DNA from 2 places in the Glaciimonas sp. CA11.2 genome. Region 2 is predicted to be linked to the other one. Evidence: predicted binding sites of a transcription regulator. Region 2 holds the regulator's gene; the other holds the start of a gene.

The links. Region 2 encodes FNR, which switches genes on or off when oxygen is low (the NO sensors DNR and NnrR bind a similar motif). Its sites were predicted from a motif close to TTGATNNNNATCAA; they were not measured.
Region 1: RGU75_RS09935 (cytochrome C) is a predicted target of FNR. The motif match lies at 2,015-2,028, and genes of this name have one in related genera.

What each region holds. Positions count from the first base shown of each region.
Region 1 is NZ_JAVIWL010000001.1:2,326,825-2,334,997, forward strand. It holds partial or broken gene RGU75_RS09925 (IS110 family transposase) at 130-882, shown strand; partial or broken gene RGU75_RS09930 (IS6 family transposase) at 1,103-1,773, shown strand; gene RGU75_RS09935 (cytochrome C) at 2,040-3,389, shown strand; gene RGU75_RS09940 (high-potential iron-sulfur protein) at 3,617-3,775, shown strand; gene RGU75_RS09945 (glycine zipper 2TM domain-containing protein) at 4,152-4,730, shown strand; partial or broken gene RGU75_RS09950 (RES family NAD+ phosphorylase) at 5,252-5,935, opposite strand; partial or broken gene RGU75_RS09955 (MbcA/ParS/Xre antitoxin family protein) at 5,926-6,311, opposite strand; gene RGU75_RS09960 (IS30 family transposase) at 6,377-7,393, shown strand; gene RGU75_RS09965 (hypothetical protein) at 7,750-8,173, opposite strand, start outside.
Region 2 is NZ_JAVIWL010000001.1:4,814,794-4,822,966, reverse strand. It holds gene RGU75_RS20885 (DnaJ C-terminal domain-containing protein) at 1-455, shown strand, start outside; gene RGU75_RS20880 (chaperone modulator CbpM) at 458-775, shown strand; gene RGU75_RS20875 (CHAD domain-containing protein) at 1,003-2,559, shown strand; gene fnr (fumarate/nitrate reduction transcriptional regulator Fnr) at 2,773-3,474, opposite strand; gene RGU75_RS20865 (hypothetical protein) at 4,148-4,555, shown strand; gene RGU75_RS20860 (SLC13 family permease) at 4,864-6,006, shown strand; gene RGU75_RS20855 (YceI family protein) at 6,105-6,704, opposite strand; gene arfB (alternative ribosome rescue aminoacyl-tRNA hydrolase ArfB) at 6,818-7,231, shown strand; gene RGU75_RS20845 (hypothetical protein) at 7,277-7,921, opposite strand; gene RGU75_RS20840 (Pls/PosA family non-ribosomal peptide synthetase) at 7,945-8,173, opposite strand, start outside.

The DNA.
Region 1 (8,173 bases), 2.5 Mb from region 2:
TTTTGAGGAAAATAATTGACACAAAAAAGGATCAACGTCCCGCGATGGCTCCAATGGAATGGACGCACTCTTTCAAACGGCAACGTGCCAACATGGGAGTATTACCCCTAAATAAAAGGAGCGTCCAAAATGAAGATGACTTCGATTGGAATCGATTTAGCAAAAAATGTATTTCAAGTTCATGGCGTCGATGATCATGGAAATGCCGTGCTTCGAAAGAAACTAGATCGCGTAAAAATGGCTGAGTTCTTTATTAAACTGCAACCGTGTTTGATTGGAATGGAAGCGTGTGGCAGCGCACATTACTGGGGCAGGAAGCTGACCGGGATGGGACATACTGTGAAACTGATGGCTCCTCAATTTGTGTGGGCCTATGTCAAGACCAATAAAAATGACATGGCCGATGCAGAAGCAATTTGCGAGGCCGTTTCTCGACCTAATATGCGCTTCGTTCCAATAAAAACGGACGAACAACAAGCTGTTCTGTCATTGCACCGAGTGCGTCAGTCTTTTATCAAAGTGAGAACGGCTCAAGCAAACCAAATTCGCGGATTGTTGTCGGAGTTCGGCATAGTTATTCTGCAAGCAATTGCGAACATCGCCCGGCGCCTCCCGGAACTCAGGGAAAAATCAGATTAGCCGGCAAGCTTTCGAGATCTGCTACAACATTTATATGATCACTTGAAAGACATGGATAAACAGGTCGATGAAATGGATGAGAAAATTCAACAATGGCACCGTTCTTCAGAAATGAGCAGAAAACTTGCAGAAATACCTGGAATAGGTCCCATCACTACCACGGCATTAGTGGCTTCAATTGGAGATGAAGTGATGGCAAACCAGGTTAGACCGTGGTCAGGAAAACCTGTAATGCGACATGCGCTTCGAGCGCGTGGTTCTGATTAGGACCTGGCCAGCAAGTTCCATCAGGGACAGAGGCGCAAACCTCAATGAAAGTCCGAATATATAGCTGCAATCTTACCCTTATACTCATCATCGATTTAATGCTTGGCAAACTGAGGGCGTCCATATATGTCGCATTATCCAAACCTGCGTGCCGATCAGGCAAACTACTGGGTCCCTGAGTAATGGACGAATCGAGATGCTCAAATTTAACGGAATGCGATTTCCAATCGACGTGATTTTGGTCTGCGTCCGCTGGTACGCAGCCTACCCGTTGAGTTACCGCCACCTGTAAGAAATGATGAAAGAACGCGGCGTGGTTGTTGATCACTCATCGATCAATCGTTGGGCGATCAAATTCTTACCGCTGCTGGAAAAAGCATTCCGCAAATACAAGCGTCCAGTTGGTAGAGGCTAGCGAAGGGATAAGACCTATATTGAAGTCAAAAGTGTCTAGAAGTGACTCTATCGATCCATGGACAAGGAAGGCAATACGATTGACTTTCTATTGACCGCCAAACGAGACAAAGTGGCTGCACAACGTCTTTTCGACAAGGCCATGCACACGCATGGCGCTCCTGAAAAAGTCACGATGGATAAAAGCGGTACCAACCAAGCGGCGATCAATGCGATCAATGAGATCAATGCTGGCAGAGAAATTCGGATTGTCGTTCGACAGGTCAAATACCTCAACAATGTGTTCGAGCAGCACCATCGGGCTATCAAACGCGCGACCAAACGATGCGAAATTTTAAATCAATGCGATCCGCTCAAAACGTACTGGCCGGCATCAAACTCATGCACATGATTCGCAATGAACAGATGATCGTCACAGCAGAAAATATGATGTCGTTTGCCGATCAATTTTAGGCTTTGGCAGGATAAATCCGTTCGGTTTGAAGCTGGATCAAAAAACTACGAGCAGTCCGATTTTTCTCTGTTAATGCGACAAAGCCAACGCGACGACCAGCTTCAAGTTCTCTTGGGCATCGCGGGAATACTCTCCATGAAATGTAGTACATCCCCCCCTTATCACACGCGGTCACTTGGTTTAATGTTTGATTCATAAAAAAATACGATGACAACCGTCGCGCTTCATAGCCAAGGGTACTTGACGCTCGCCAAGGGGATTCATAATGAATAATTCGCATGTAATTTTAAAGCACATCGCTGTCGCGCTATGCTTAATTGCTGCTTACGGAGTTATACCTGATGTTGCAGCTAATCCTCTTTTTGCGAGACAAACAAGTCTGAAGTGTGCGTCCTGTCACACTATTTACCCTGAGCTAACGCCCTTTGGCCGAAAATTTAAGCTGGGAGGCTATACGCTGGGAGAACGCGAGAAGATTCCACTTTCTCTGATGGCGATCGTTTCGGCTAATTCGATTAAAAACAATACTGACAAATCGACCGGCGATCAGCTTTTCGGGAAAAATCGCGAATTTGTCGCAGAGGCTATCAGCCTCTTTTCTGGCGGCAAATTTAGCGACAACGCCGGGGGTTTCATCCAATGGACCTACAACAACATCAGCACATCGGACAACCGGAATTTTTCAGGGCACAGTGCGCTTGATAACACCGATCTGCGCTTTGTGAAAATGGCTGGGACAGATGAAAAACCGACGTTTTTTGGTGTGACATTGCATAACAACCCTACCGTTCAAGATGTCTGGAATACCACACCTGCCTGGAGCTATCCGTACTATAGCCCGAGTCTTGCAGCCCCAGGTCGTGGCGTTCCAACGTTTCTTGAATCGGGTGCGCGGGTCGCCGGGATTGGGGCATATGCATACGTGCTTGATTCGCTGTATCTGGAGGCGACCTCCTATCAGACGGCGAAAGGTCCGCTTTCGGTCTTGCGCGCGGGCACTCCCGATAATCAGAGGGTATCGCTATCGGGGTCTAATCCTTATTGGCGCATCACCTATACGTTCGGCGATGAAAACCAGAATTTAACAGTCGGCCACTTTGGAACAACAGTCTCCTTAAAAGGGCAGGATGGAATCAACCCCGGGGACCAATTCCGCGATCTGGGGTTCGACGCGCAATACCAATATTTTAGTAAAGATGCCCACCATATCGTCACCGCTCAAGCTTCCACGATCAAAGAAAAAGCGGAGTGGCGATCCGGATTCCCCAACAGAAATGACAATCCCAGTTCGAGCCAACGTTCTACCCGCGCCAAGATCACCTACCTTCTAGACCGGACTTATGGTTTTACGGTCGCCGGGTTCAATGTTGCAGGGGACGCCGACTTCTTAAGATTTGGGACAACTAATGGGAAGCCGGATACAAGAGGGTATATCGTCGAACTAAATTATTGGCCGCACTACACATTCGATTGGGATCCTCAGGCGAACGTCCGACTGGGACTCCAGTATACGGGCTACACCAAGTTCAACGGGGCCAAATCTAATTACGACGCGACGCTCAGGGACGCTAAAGACAACAATACCCTTTACCTTTACGCGTGGTTAATGTTTTAAGAAGCACTATCAAGCATCAGTCGCTTCCCACTTCGCGCAAGCCCAATCTATTTAGGGAAGCAAGTCTCGTTTTGGATATTACATCGGGAGCAGAAGCCATGAATAAGACCAAACCAATATCGCGCCGGAGTATGCTCCGTCAAAGCACTGTGATGTTGGGCTCAATCGTTATTATTCCTATCGCGATTTACTCGCGGTGCGCAAATGCGGGGTCCGCGAGTAAGGGAATGCTTAATTATCAAGATCATCCCAGGGATGGTCAAAGGTGCGCCGACTGCGCTGCATTCAGGCCTTTGTCCACCCCAGATACAGTTACTGGCACTTGTAAAATTGTGGCAGGACCGGTCAATCTTAGCGGCTGGTGTATGGCGTTTTCGTCAAAGTGATGCGTGTGAAATAAATGTAAGCGCTCAGTCACCCGATAGCGTGCCGCGCCCGGCTGTCCGTATGATTCAGGACGCATCCACATAACTGACATTGCGTTTGGGCAGCAAGCCATACTGCGGCCTTAAAAGATTGACGCCACGTCCAACCGCCACTGCGCCAGCCTGGGCGAGGCATCGATCTTGCCTACACTGCCGGTCAAGATCTTGTTGGCAACGCTGGCTGCCATGATTTCTCATCCAGATAGCCAAGAGTTTGCATGCATTGGGTTAGGCGTGCCCGTGTTGCAATTCGAAACACCTGATACACAATCTCGCTGTGTAAGTGACCGATACGTTCGTACAATAAAATCACTCTCAACGTTCTCTGGAGTATCAAATGGAAGTCAGTCAATCAACACCGCGTATGCATCCATTAGTCGCCGGCGCGGCAGGATCTGTTATCTTGGCAAGTCTGCTTGGCGTCGCAGCGATTGCGGGCTTGCTACCGAATTCTCACGGGAATGCAGTGGGATCGCAAGCGCCAGTAGCAACGCCTGCCGCACAGATGGCGATGTCGGTTCCCGCGGCATTGCCGGCGGGCGCACCGGTCTTAGTACAGACACCCAACGGTTACCAATACATGCAGCCAGTGGCTTCACCTGCGGTGGCGGGATATCAGGTTGCCCCGACGCCCAGTATGACTAAACAAAAAACGGTAGTCCATCATGTTTATCGGCATCATGATTCATCTTATGCACAGGCCCAATATGAAGCGCCGATCCAACAGTCCCGCCAAGTAGCTCAAGCCAGTCCGGTGTCACAAATGAGTCCGTTGGGAATAGCTACCGGCGCGGTGATCGGTGGACTCTTGGGACATCAGGTGGGCGGCGGAAACGGTCGTACGCTTGCAACCGTTGCAGGTGTAGTTGGTGGCGGGTATTTAGGTAATACGGTGGCCAAGAATTACGGCTATTAATTGATCTGTGCTGGCGCTAAGGAATGGATCATTAGCTGCGGCAAAGTCAACGCCGCAAGTCAACAGGCCAATGCAATATCGCGTGTGGCTGATCGGACTGGTAGCGGCCAGCCCAGGAGAGCCTGCAAAAGGTGGGGAGATGAGTTGGTTGCCCGTGCTGTTGAAATGACCTGTCGTTCGCGCGGGGCTTACGCAAATCGCTGGCCGAGGTTGATCTGACACCGAAGACGCCGAGATTGGCGGGCGACAGTTCACCATTGAGAACCGCTACTCTGACCTGCACCAGGCAGTGCGCGCGTTCGTCGGTCCAGCGCATCTGGCGATATTTGGCCATGCGGTGGCTAACAACCAGATTCACTCCCATTTGGCGATGCTGCTGCTGATTGGCAGGCCCGTCCGATAACGGGCACCATAGTTGGACCGCAAGATGACATCTTTTATAAGTTGTTCCAATGGACGTGTTCGGAAAAGCAGCATGAGTATGCAAGAAATAAAATCCTTACCGGATGAGTCGGTATAAGCTATTCAATTCTTTCCGTCACATAGTTAACTTCTTTTCCGTCCCAATGATATTCCAGGTAGGCGGCATGGTTGCATTCACTCAAAATGGCAGTTTTGAATGCCGCGACACAGGTACCATTTTCTCGTCTTACACTTGGGTAGCAAATCCCATTCGAGCCACTTTCACGGATTTCTTTTCCTAATGATTGGGAAGATAAATAACTCTTCAGTGAAAATATCTCTGGATGGGTGTCTTTGTCGGGAAATAAATCTGTCACCAAACCTTTAACTCGCGTTTGGTAAAGACGCATTTGAAGGTAAATCGGCTCCTCATGTGTTGCCAGCATAAAGGCTGCAAAATGACGTTTCGTTTCTGCTATGGTAGTTTCTTTTTCTTTTGCCGCATAAAAAACACCATAACTCCCATTCGAAAACCGGCTTCCATCAGGGTTGAGGTGCGTGAAGGCTACCATGATGGGGCCGCTGCCATTCCCATATATGCGCTCACTTTCTGGTTCCAAAGAAATTTCGCCGATTTCATTTCGAATACGCGGATTTGTCATCGCTTCAATTTCATAGAGCGCGTCAAAGTCTGCGGCTTCGGCCACGCGATCAAATATATAAATGGAAGGAAATCTGGTTGAAATAATTCTGAATCAGGGAAGCCAATCGAGTGTCATCTCCGGCAATTGCATTACGACCATCCACCACGAGCAGCATCAAGATATTGGCGCACCACAAACAAATCAGCCACATTCCCTGACAGCATGCGATCCAGCGCACTTTGCCCGCCAAATAGAGGAGTATTGTTTGGCTTGCTAATCCAGGCATCAGCGGAAATAGTATTTGGAAGTAATATTTGTAAGGATTTATAGATGCCTAGCAAATAAGAAATCCGCTCTAAGGTATCGCGACTGAGCAATGCCGTTCGGGCGCTTTATTCCACTTGAAATAGGCCGCACGGCTAGGATTGCCTAGCAAAATGATTTCTTGGTCGTTTTTTAAATGCCAGTCGCGGGCAATATTAAAGAAGGCTCTTAGCCCTGCGCTCGACAGTCTTTTAGGGGCAACTGTAGCTATCTTTGGGTGTAATACAGGGCGTTCTCAAAGACCAAGTGCAACACCTTCTGCTGTAAGGTGCCGCCATGGCGAAAATTTACAAACATTTAACTACTCAGGAACGCGCCGTCGTCATGACCATGCGCGACGACCTGTGCTCCACCCGATCCATTGCTAAACGCCTTTGCCGTTCAGCCAGCACGATTAGCCGCGAACTCAAACGCACCAGCGGTGCCGGCGTCTACGATGCCAATCTGGCCCACGCACAATGCCAGGCGCGTCGTGTCCTGCCGCGACGTCTTCCCAAACTGCACGCGGACGGGGCCTTGTTCCAGGTCGTCCGGCATCAGCTAAAACTCCTCTGGTCGCCGCAGCAAATAGCGCGCAAACTCAGGGCCCTTTGGCCCGACAATTCTGAGAAATCTGTGTCCCACGAGACCATCTACAACGCCATCTACTTGCACCCACGCGGCGAACTCAAGCGTGAGCTGATTGCCTGCCTGCGTCACCACAACCAGGTCCGTAAGCCACGCAGCCGTGGCACCGATCGCCGGGGTCAGATCCCAGATATGCAGAGCATCCACATCCGGCCTCCAGAGGTCGAGGACCGCCTCATTCCCGGCCATTGGGAAGGGGACTTGATCAAGGGTGCCGGCAACCGCTCATCGGTGGGCACGCTGGTCGAGCGCACGACCGGCTTTGTGGTGCTCGCCAAGATGGACAACGCAACCACCAAAGCGGTCGTCGACAGCTTCTCGGCGGTGCTCAACCGCGAGCCGGCAGCGATGCGCAAGACCATGACTTACGACCAAGGGCGCGAGATGCACGGCCACAAAATCCTCACCGAGCGCACCGGTGTTCAGATCTATTTCGCCGACCCGCACAGCCCTTGGCAGCGCGGGTCAAATGAAAATACCAACGGCTTGTTGCGCCAATACATGCCCAAGGGTTCGGACCTGTCGATCTACTCTCAGGACGAACTCGACGCCATCGCCTTGTCGCTCAATACGCGTCCAAGAGCAAGGCTCGATTATGAGTCGCCACTCGTCGTTTATACTCAGCACATCGCGTTGCTACAACATCCGACTGACACTGTTAATTAACCCAGTGTTGCGCTTGGTATTTGAAACCGCCCAGTCTTAGAAATCCTATTTGTATATAAATGGACTTATTAATTATATTAATCTACAAGTGGATAAAGTGCCAGAAAGCTTACGTTTAGCTGCAAAACGATGCATACATTCAATTTTTTGTTTTTTCGTTATATATTTATATTTTGCGCTAAAAAAATCGCCCATCAATGATTGACCGATAACGGTTCAAAGATGGGCGATGCCACTCGCTTGCATGGCGACGAGCAATCCTGGCGTTGCTATTTCGGCATTCTTCTTAGACGCTACTAAGCAGCTTCAGATCCGCATGAACCGGAAGCCACTCGATAAAACCAGCGCTTAGTTACTTAGTTATTGAATGTTAATTCGGCGTTATAGCCGGGTTGGACCCATAACGTGTTGCGGTATTGACTTTTCAACGTCGTGAATTTATCTTTTCCAATCATTTCACCGGCACGCAAGGTAACAAACTCGCTATTGATAAAGTCCGCCAAATGTTTCGGCCATTCATAATGACCATTTGCGCCCTTTGTCACTGCGAATGATTTTTGGGTTTGATGGCCTTCTGGGTCGGTCAGTGTAATGCGCACGTTGCTGCCGATCTTCAGGTCGCCGGTTGAGGTGATCGCACTGGCGTTTTTCCAGGTTGGCGCACCGTCAGTTGCCGGGTTTACCGTCACCGTTACTTTTGCATCTTTTGCTTGCGACCAGATCACGTTGAGATACTGGCTATATTGCGGTGCAAAGGACCCATCTTTCTGTTGGACGCCT
Region 2 (8,173 bases):
CGCGGACCTTCAGAGTCAAGGTGCCAAAAGGAGCCGAAGACGGTCAGCGGTTACGCTTGCCAGGCAAAGGTGGGCAAGGGAGTAATGGTGGCAAAAACGGCGACCTTTATGTCGTCATGGTGGTTATTCCCCACCCGTTTTATCGCGTCAGCGAAAAAGATCTTTATATCGATCTGCCGCTGTCTCCATGGGAAGCAGTGCTGGGTGCGACCGTCCAGGTTCCCACTTTGGGCGGTACTGTTGAGTTGACGATCCCGCCCGCTACGGCGGCTAATCGACAATTTCGTCTGGCCCGGCGGGGTCTCCCTTCCGCCAACGGCGAAAATGGCAATTTGTTTGCAGTTGTTCGGATTGAGGTACCAAAGTCGGCGACGCCGGGTGAGCAAGCCTTGTTTGTAAAACTTGCCGCCGAATCAACTTTTAATCCTCGTGCACACTTCAATACAGGAGGTTAGTGATGCGTACGCATATTGTGGAAGCGGTATGGCTCAATGATGCAGGCCTTTGTTCGCTAGATCAGTTGGCAGATTATTCCGGATTGACGCTGGCCGAATTGCAGGATTTGGTCGAGATGGGCGAAATTGCACCGACCAGCGTTGATGCGGAAAATGATCTTTATCAGACACATTACATCGTGATTGCCAGAACGGCGCGACGTTTGCGGGATGATTTTGAGCTGGATGGTCACGGCCTGGCAGTAGCGCTTAATCTCCTAAGACGCATTCGTGAGCTTGAGGCACAGCTGACGCACGCGCAGGCAAAATTGCCGCAATGACTGTTTCGTGGTGGGTGTAATATGTTGGTGATGGCAGATCAATAAGTTTTCTACGGCTTGAACGCTGACTGCGCAGCATTTCATCATTAAATTATTGCGAAAACGAAGAGCCGTCGATTCTACTTTTATGCTTTTGTGCCGTTGAATTTGATTAGATTGATATTCGGTAAGCCAACACTCCGCATGGCCATTAATAAAACAAAGCGGCGCCACATCCAGAGATTGTGATGGAAATAGAATTAAAACTCCTTATTGCCCCAAGTGCGGTTAGCGCTTTTAGACGGCATCCTTTGTTAAAGCAACTGGCGATCGCCAAACCTTACCAACAACAACTTGTCAGCACCTACTTCGATACGCCGGATTGTTATCTAATGCGCCATCGGGCAGGATTTCGGGTGAGGGAAGTTGATGGCAAATTAATCCAGACATTGAAAGCGGGCGGTCAGGTCGACAGTGGCTTGCATCAGCGCAACGAATGGGAGTCCGAAGTCACGGATCTCAGGCCTGACCTGCCGGCAATTCAGGCACTGTTGAAACCCCGATCCAGATGGTTCAAGCTGTTGGGTCGACCACAGTTGATGCAGCAACTCGCCCCTGTATTCACTACGCGGTTTCAGCGGCGTATCTGGATGTTGCGTTTGCCCGAAGGTGACGAAGTAGAGTTGGCTCTCGATCAGGGCCAGATTGTCTCTAGTCATGGCGACGGCGTTATTAGTATCCCGATTAGTGAAATTGAACTGGAACTTAAATCGGGGAAGGCAGGAAATTTATTTGCCTTAGCATTAGCGCTGCAAGAGACGATAGCACTAAGCGTCGGTAATATTAGTAAGGCTGAGCGTGGTTACGGATTGTATGCACCGCAACCACCGGCGATAACAACGGCAAGCGCTCTTGCATTATCAGATAAAAAGACGATAGGAGAGGGTTTTCAGATAATTCTTGCCCATTGTCTGGAGCAAATTCAAGGTAACGAAGCTGGCATTAAATACGGGACCGATGCCGAGAGCGTACATCAAATGCGGGTTGGCGTGCGCCGCCTGCGCTCAGCGCTCGTGATTTTTAGAGACCAGTTAGCAGAACCGGAGTTTTTACTGGAGGAGTGCAAGTGGTTGGGTAGACACTTAGGAAGTGCACGTGACTGGGAAGTGTTTGCTGGTCCTACACTGGCCGCCGCGACATTCGGTTTCAACGGACCGCGGACCGTTATGCCGTTACAGAAAAAAGCCGCTGACTTTGCGAAGAAGAGCAGAAGTAATGCTGTCAAAGTTCTCAACTCTAGCCGGTATGCACGTCTTATATTGATCTTGGGCGCATGTATCCATGATGCAAATCAGCAGTTAGGGAAAAAGTCGGACACTGCCACCTCGCTACTGGAACGTGCTAATGCACCGTTGCGCCCTTTCGCCACTGCGCAGTTGCGTAGATATCAAAAGAAACTACGTCAGCGCGGAAAGGGGCTAAGTGCCATCGATGCGACAGAGCGTCACAAATTACGGATTGCGGCAAAAAAAATGCGCTATGGATTAGCGTTCTTTTCTTCGTTATATTCTGCAAAAAAAATCAAAACGTATCTTGCCGCCCTTAGCGTGCTGCAAGATACGTTAGGCGAATTAAACGATGCGCGTGTAGCTGATGGTTTATTACAGCAATGTACAGCGGGTAAGCCAAGACTGGCCGATGTTTCTGGATACGTGCGCGATTATGTCTCAGCGCATAACGAAATCAATCTTAAAAAACTCCATAAGCAATGGAAAAAAATTAAGCAGGTAAAGTCGCCTTTTTAAACGTAACAAATTGGTAGGCCCGATTTGATGTTGTGATCCGTTAGTGTTGCAGGAATAGCGAAAAGGTTAAGAGACAGCGACAGTAACGGCAGATGTTTCACAGCTTGGTTGACGTAAGGCATTACTACCGCCTGATATTTTTATCTGCTGAGTAGATTGGCGCTACTCTTTTTTGGACTTTCGCTCTTGGGTGGTGACTTTTTCACAGCTTGGTTACTTTCCCTCTACTAACATCAGCAAAGCGGGAACGTCTAATAATGTAATTTCGCGGTTGTTGACCTTCAACCATCCCATTTTTTTAAAATGAGAAAGCAACCGACTAATAGTTTCGTTTGTCAGTCCTAAGTAGTTGGCAATTTCTTCTCGAGACATCCGTAATTGAAAATTCGTAGCTGAATAGCCGCGATTTTTATATCGGGTCGAAAGATTGAGCAAAAAAGCCCCAAACCGTTGCTCTGCGCGAAGATTCCCTAATTGCAGCATGGCGTTATGATCTTGTGCAATCTCATGGCTCATCATGCGATGAAAATAATGCAGCATGATCGGGACATCTTTCAAGAGATTTTCCAAGTCCGAAAACGGCACTTCACAGACTTCACTATCCTCCAGCGCCACTGCGTTACATTGATGCCGATATGAGCTGATGGCCTCCATCCCTAGTAATTCACCGGTCATTTGAAATCCGGAAATATGGTGAGCTCCGTTGGCATTAACTTGATATGTCTTGAAATGCCCGACACGAATAGCATACAGATTGACGAATGGATCGTTCATCCGATAGAGCGCACTATCGCGCGTAATGCGCCGTCTATGTTTAACAATTTGATCCAATCGATCAAGTTCGGCCTCGGTGAGTCCGATTGGAAGGCATAGGTCGCGCAAATTGCAGTTCCCGCAATGCGTCTTTACGTTCATGACGTGTGTCGGATGTGGGGAGAGAAATGGGACTGTATTAACCATCGTGACTGATCCCTTTAAAAATAAAAAGACGCGGACGGGATGCGATATTTCTAAACCAGAATCGCCACTAAGGCGTTGATTTTCTGATTTGTTGACGATAAATTTTGATGTGGATCAGTTATTAATGTTGTCTTTATGATTACAATTGTAATCGCAATTAACTGTTCTGCAAGTCAATTTTGGAGCTTATTGCAGTCATGGGGATCACAGATTTTTAGGTGTGTTAATTTTTTGTTGATCGTATCGCTTTTTAGCCAGTATTGATCTTCCAAGGATATTTCAACAATTCGTCCAATTATGTAAGCCGTTCTCGATATTGTGGGCCAGTCAGCAGATATGCCACTTGTTGAGGTTTGAGCTCAATAGACACAGGTACAACCCGTGGCTTCGATACTGAATAGAATTTTCTTGAAAGTACGAAAATAGAGGATAGGCTGAATGGAGAGCTTTCGTTAACAAGTGAAATTGCAGGACTTATCTGGCGTCAACTATTCCTGCTATTTATTGACGTGTCATACCGGTTTTATTTATTAACCTGTTATCACGGCTCCCTTATAGGATCACTGATAAGACGTTCCAATAAGACGCTCAAATCACGCCCATGTGATGGGCCTACCGGGGAATGTACATGAAACGCACCATCAAAGTAGCTAAATCGAATATTGGTGTTTTATTGCTCTGGGCTTTATTACCTTTGTGTTTTTACGAAAACACGTTCGCAGAGTCGCCCGATACGCGACAAAAAATATATGGTGTAGAAGTACAACGGGATACCTATTTAAAAGCGGTGCGCCAGCAAATTGCCGACTTAAAAATCAAAATTGATAGTCTTAATGCTAAGGCCAAGAAGTCAGGTCGAGTTGCGAGACTGCGTATGGAGCCGACTATTCAAGGCTTTCAAAGAGATCTGAATGATCTTGATAAAAAAAGCATGGATTTGAAAAATAGTGGACTGAATGCCTGGGAAGAATTAAAAACCGACCTGGATGCTTCCATAAAGAAATTGCGCACAGCAGTTGAGGGAATGTCGCGTTAATACAAATCTATCTTCCCGCCGTCAAGCGATCCAATCTGCAATTACGCACTTACAGCGTGGAAATGATTGTTTCCACTAGTACTGCTGCGCTTTTCAAATACACTAAAGCAAAGATCTACGTGCGGTGCTCCTGCTTTTTCACGCTCACTGAGCGTGTATCGATATAATTGCGTTGAAGCAGTATTCTGTGTAGGCACAACGATTAGAGGGCGTTGATGAAAACGCCTTAAACGGTTCGTTCACCGTCGGCTAGTCGCCCGGAATTCGCAAACTTTACACCGATTTACAAAGTGTTTACTCGACCAACAATGACAAATATTATTAAACTATCGACAACTTCATCCTTATTTGCAACTTTATTTGAAACACTACGTAAAGATTATTTTTTTCTAATTTTATTCGTCATTTTGCTGATTTTGTCGGCTATTGCTCCCGAAAAAATTCAGCAGTATCCGCATTTGGTCGATTGGCCCACGATTGCGACATTGACCGGTTTGCTGGCGTTAACCAAGGGTGTTGAATTAAGCGGCTATCTGTCGCGCTTGGGTAGGCATTTAACGGTATTGATGCCAACTGAGCGCGCCCTTGCTGTTTTTCTGGTGCTCGCCACCGCATTTTTGTCGATGCTGTTGACCAACGACGTAGGACTGTTCGTCATGGTCCCGTTGACACTCAGTTTGCGCACCACGATCAAATTGCCGATAACCCGCCTGATTATTTTTGAAGCGCTGGCGGCCAATGCGGGTTCTGCGCTGACACCCATTGGAAATCCACAAAATCTTTTCCTCTGGCAGCTTTCACATCTCTCTTTTCAGGATTATGTGATCGCGATGTTACCGATGGTATGCATTTTTATGATTCCGCTGGTTTTATTGACCGTAGTTGCATTTCCCGGTTTAAAACTGATGGTTGAGGAGGATGCTGCGATGACCCCGATCAATAAAAAATTGCTTCTCATATCGCTGGCTATGTATGTGCCGTTTTTAATCATGACGGACAGGCATTATGCCGCCCCCGCTTTGTTAATGGTATTGGCGATCTTTTTATTTGCGCAGCGCAACGTGGTGGCGCGGATCGACTGGGCATTGCTGTTGGTATTCATTTTAATGTTTGTCGATTTACGACTGGTAGCGCAGTTGCCGATAGTTCATGCGTTGGTGGAGAGTGTCGGTCTTGCCGAATCGCAACGACTCTATCTTGCCGGTATCGTGGCGTCGCAATTCATCAGTAATGTCCCCGCTGCGATTTTGCTTGCGGAATATAGTGGCGACTGGCGATTGATCGCTTTCGGCGTTAACGTCGGCGGATTTGGTTTTATGTTGGGTTCACTCGCTAATATTATTGCGCTGCGTATGACACCGGACAAAAAGGCGTGGATCACCTTTCATGTTTATTCGATTCCGTTTCTTTTGGTTGTTGCTGCATTGGTGTATGTCTGGTTATTTCTTTAGAAGAGAGTATTTTTTCTTACCCAAATAGCTGTAACGCGGATTTACTTGGATGACTTCTTGTTTGATTACTCGATCATGAGAATGAAGCGTGGCAAGCATCAATAATCCTTGATCGCTTCCACTACGATATGCAGCGTGACCGCATCGCTGACAAAAGGTACAAAACGTCCCAAGTGGTAATTACTTCGGAGAATTTTGACGAAGCCATTCGCACCGCAAGCCCGCTTTCCGTACAGCAACATAAAGCGACAATTGAAATTGGTTATTTCCAGCGTCACGTTATGGGTGACATCTTTAATAGTTAGATCGCCCTGGACCTGCTTGAGATTGTCTCCGTCAAATAGTAACTGCGAAGAGGTAAATAGTATTTTTGGATATTTTTCGGCATCAAAAAATTCGCTGGCACGTAGTGCTTTATTAAATAACTCGGTACCGGTATTAACAGATGCTGCTTCAATCTCGATCATGATTTCACCGGTTCCTGCAGCCTGATCAAACGCAATGTAGCCGCTGGTACGATCAAACCGATTGCGCTGCATCGATAAGCCCCAATGGCTATATTCGAATGACGAAAACGTATGGTCGGAATCAATTGTGAAGTGCTCCGTCGCACCCGAGCTTGAACCAGCACTTGCGCTAAAAGCGAGGGCGATCAGAATGATTAACCCATTTTTTACTTTGATAACTTTGGCGCGCATCAGGACTTCCCTCTAGGTTAACGGCGTTCAACCTTGGTGTTTTCTGGTGGTATTAGGTTCTTCGAAATTGCCGCTTTATAATAGGCCAAATGTTCCCTCCTAACGATCAAAATTTGCTGGTTATCGCCGAAGGCCTTAGCATTCCTCTTGCAGAAGTTGAGATGACCGGCGTGCGCGCACAAGGGCCGGGAGGTCAAAACGTGAATAAGGTGTCGTCCGCTATCCATTTGCGTTTTGATATAAACGCATCGTCACTTCCTGTTATTTATAAAGAAAAACTGCTGGCGCTGCAAGATCAGCGCATTACCAAGGATGGCGTGGTGATTCTGAAGGCGCAACAATCACGCAGTCAGGAACAGAATAAGGTGGATGCGCTAGAGCGACTACGTGCGCTGGTATTAGGTGTGACCGTGGTACAGAAGCGTCGTCGCCCTACGAAACCGAGTTATTCTTCGCAGCTTAAACGTGTTGAAGGAAAAACCCGGCGGGGCAAAGACAAGGCGATGCGCGGCAAAGTGATTTTGTAGGGTTTGAGCCGAACGTCAAGCCAAGCTAAAATGAGACAACAAAAATTAAGGTTTGGCGGGCAATGTGGCGATAGTGCCGACCATGCCATTTGGCAACATCAGCGAATTTACGGCGCATTGGCGTAATGCTTTATCTAACCTTAAATCCCACTCTGTAATACCTAAACAGAGACATTTAAGACTCGCTTCATATCGCGTCCACTGTTCCGCAAATGCAATCGCACGCTGGTTTTCGGGCTTGCTCAAAATACGGTTATAAATAGTGCTTCCGAGATAGTCTTGGGCTACCTGTTGCCAATCAGAAATGCTGTCGGTTCGCATCGTATCGATACCGATTTTGCCATACAAGTTGATGGCTGCGAGTGAAAAACCAGCTTCATGGGTTATCGACAGTCCAATCTGCTGATGAGGTAAAGCTAATCGGATGGGGTGACCGGGTTCAGAAATCAAGGGCACCGATTGCGGTGACATATCAAGCAAAATACCGAGTGTTTCACGCAGCGCCGCACGGACTAGCTTCCGGGCGCTATCACGGTTTGTTGTTTGCGGTGTAATGATACTGATGGCGAGAATCAACGGTTTTAGCTCGCCCCCACCGACAGCCCTCATAGCGCGCACTTGCTGGATATGAGGAGCCGCTAGCGGCCAGGGAGTGACGGAGATTGGTTGCCCTGATTGATACGCTAGCATGATTCAGAGCGCGCAAATGACGTTCATTTCGATCCCTTTAACTCCGGTGCGGCAGGACAACCACGCCAACTGGTGCCAGCAGGTATTTGCTCGCCCTTCATAACAAGTGTCAGCGCGCCCAGCTTGGCGTTATCACCGACCACCGCGCTGTACAGAACTGCGCTCCGAGGCCCCATATAGACGCGGTTTCCGATGGTGACGTGATCGATCTTCATGACGCGGTCTTCGAACAAATGGGTTTGTGGACAAGCC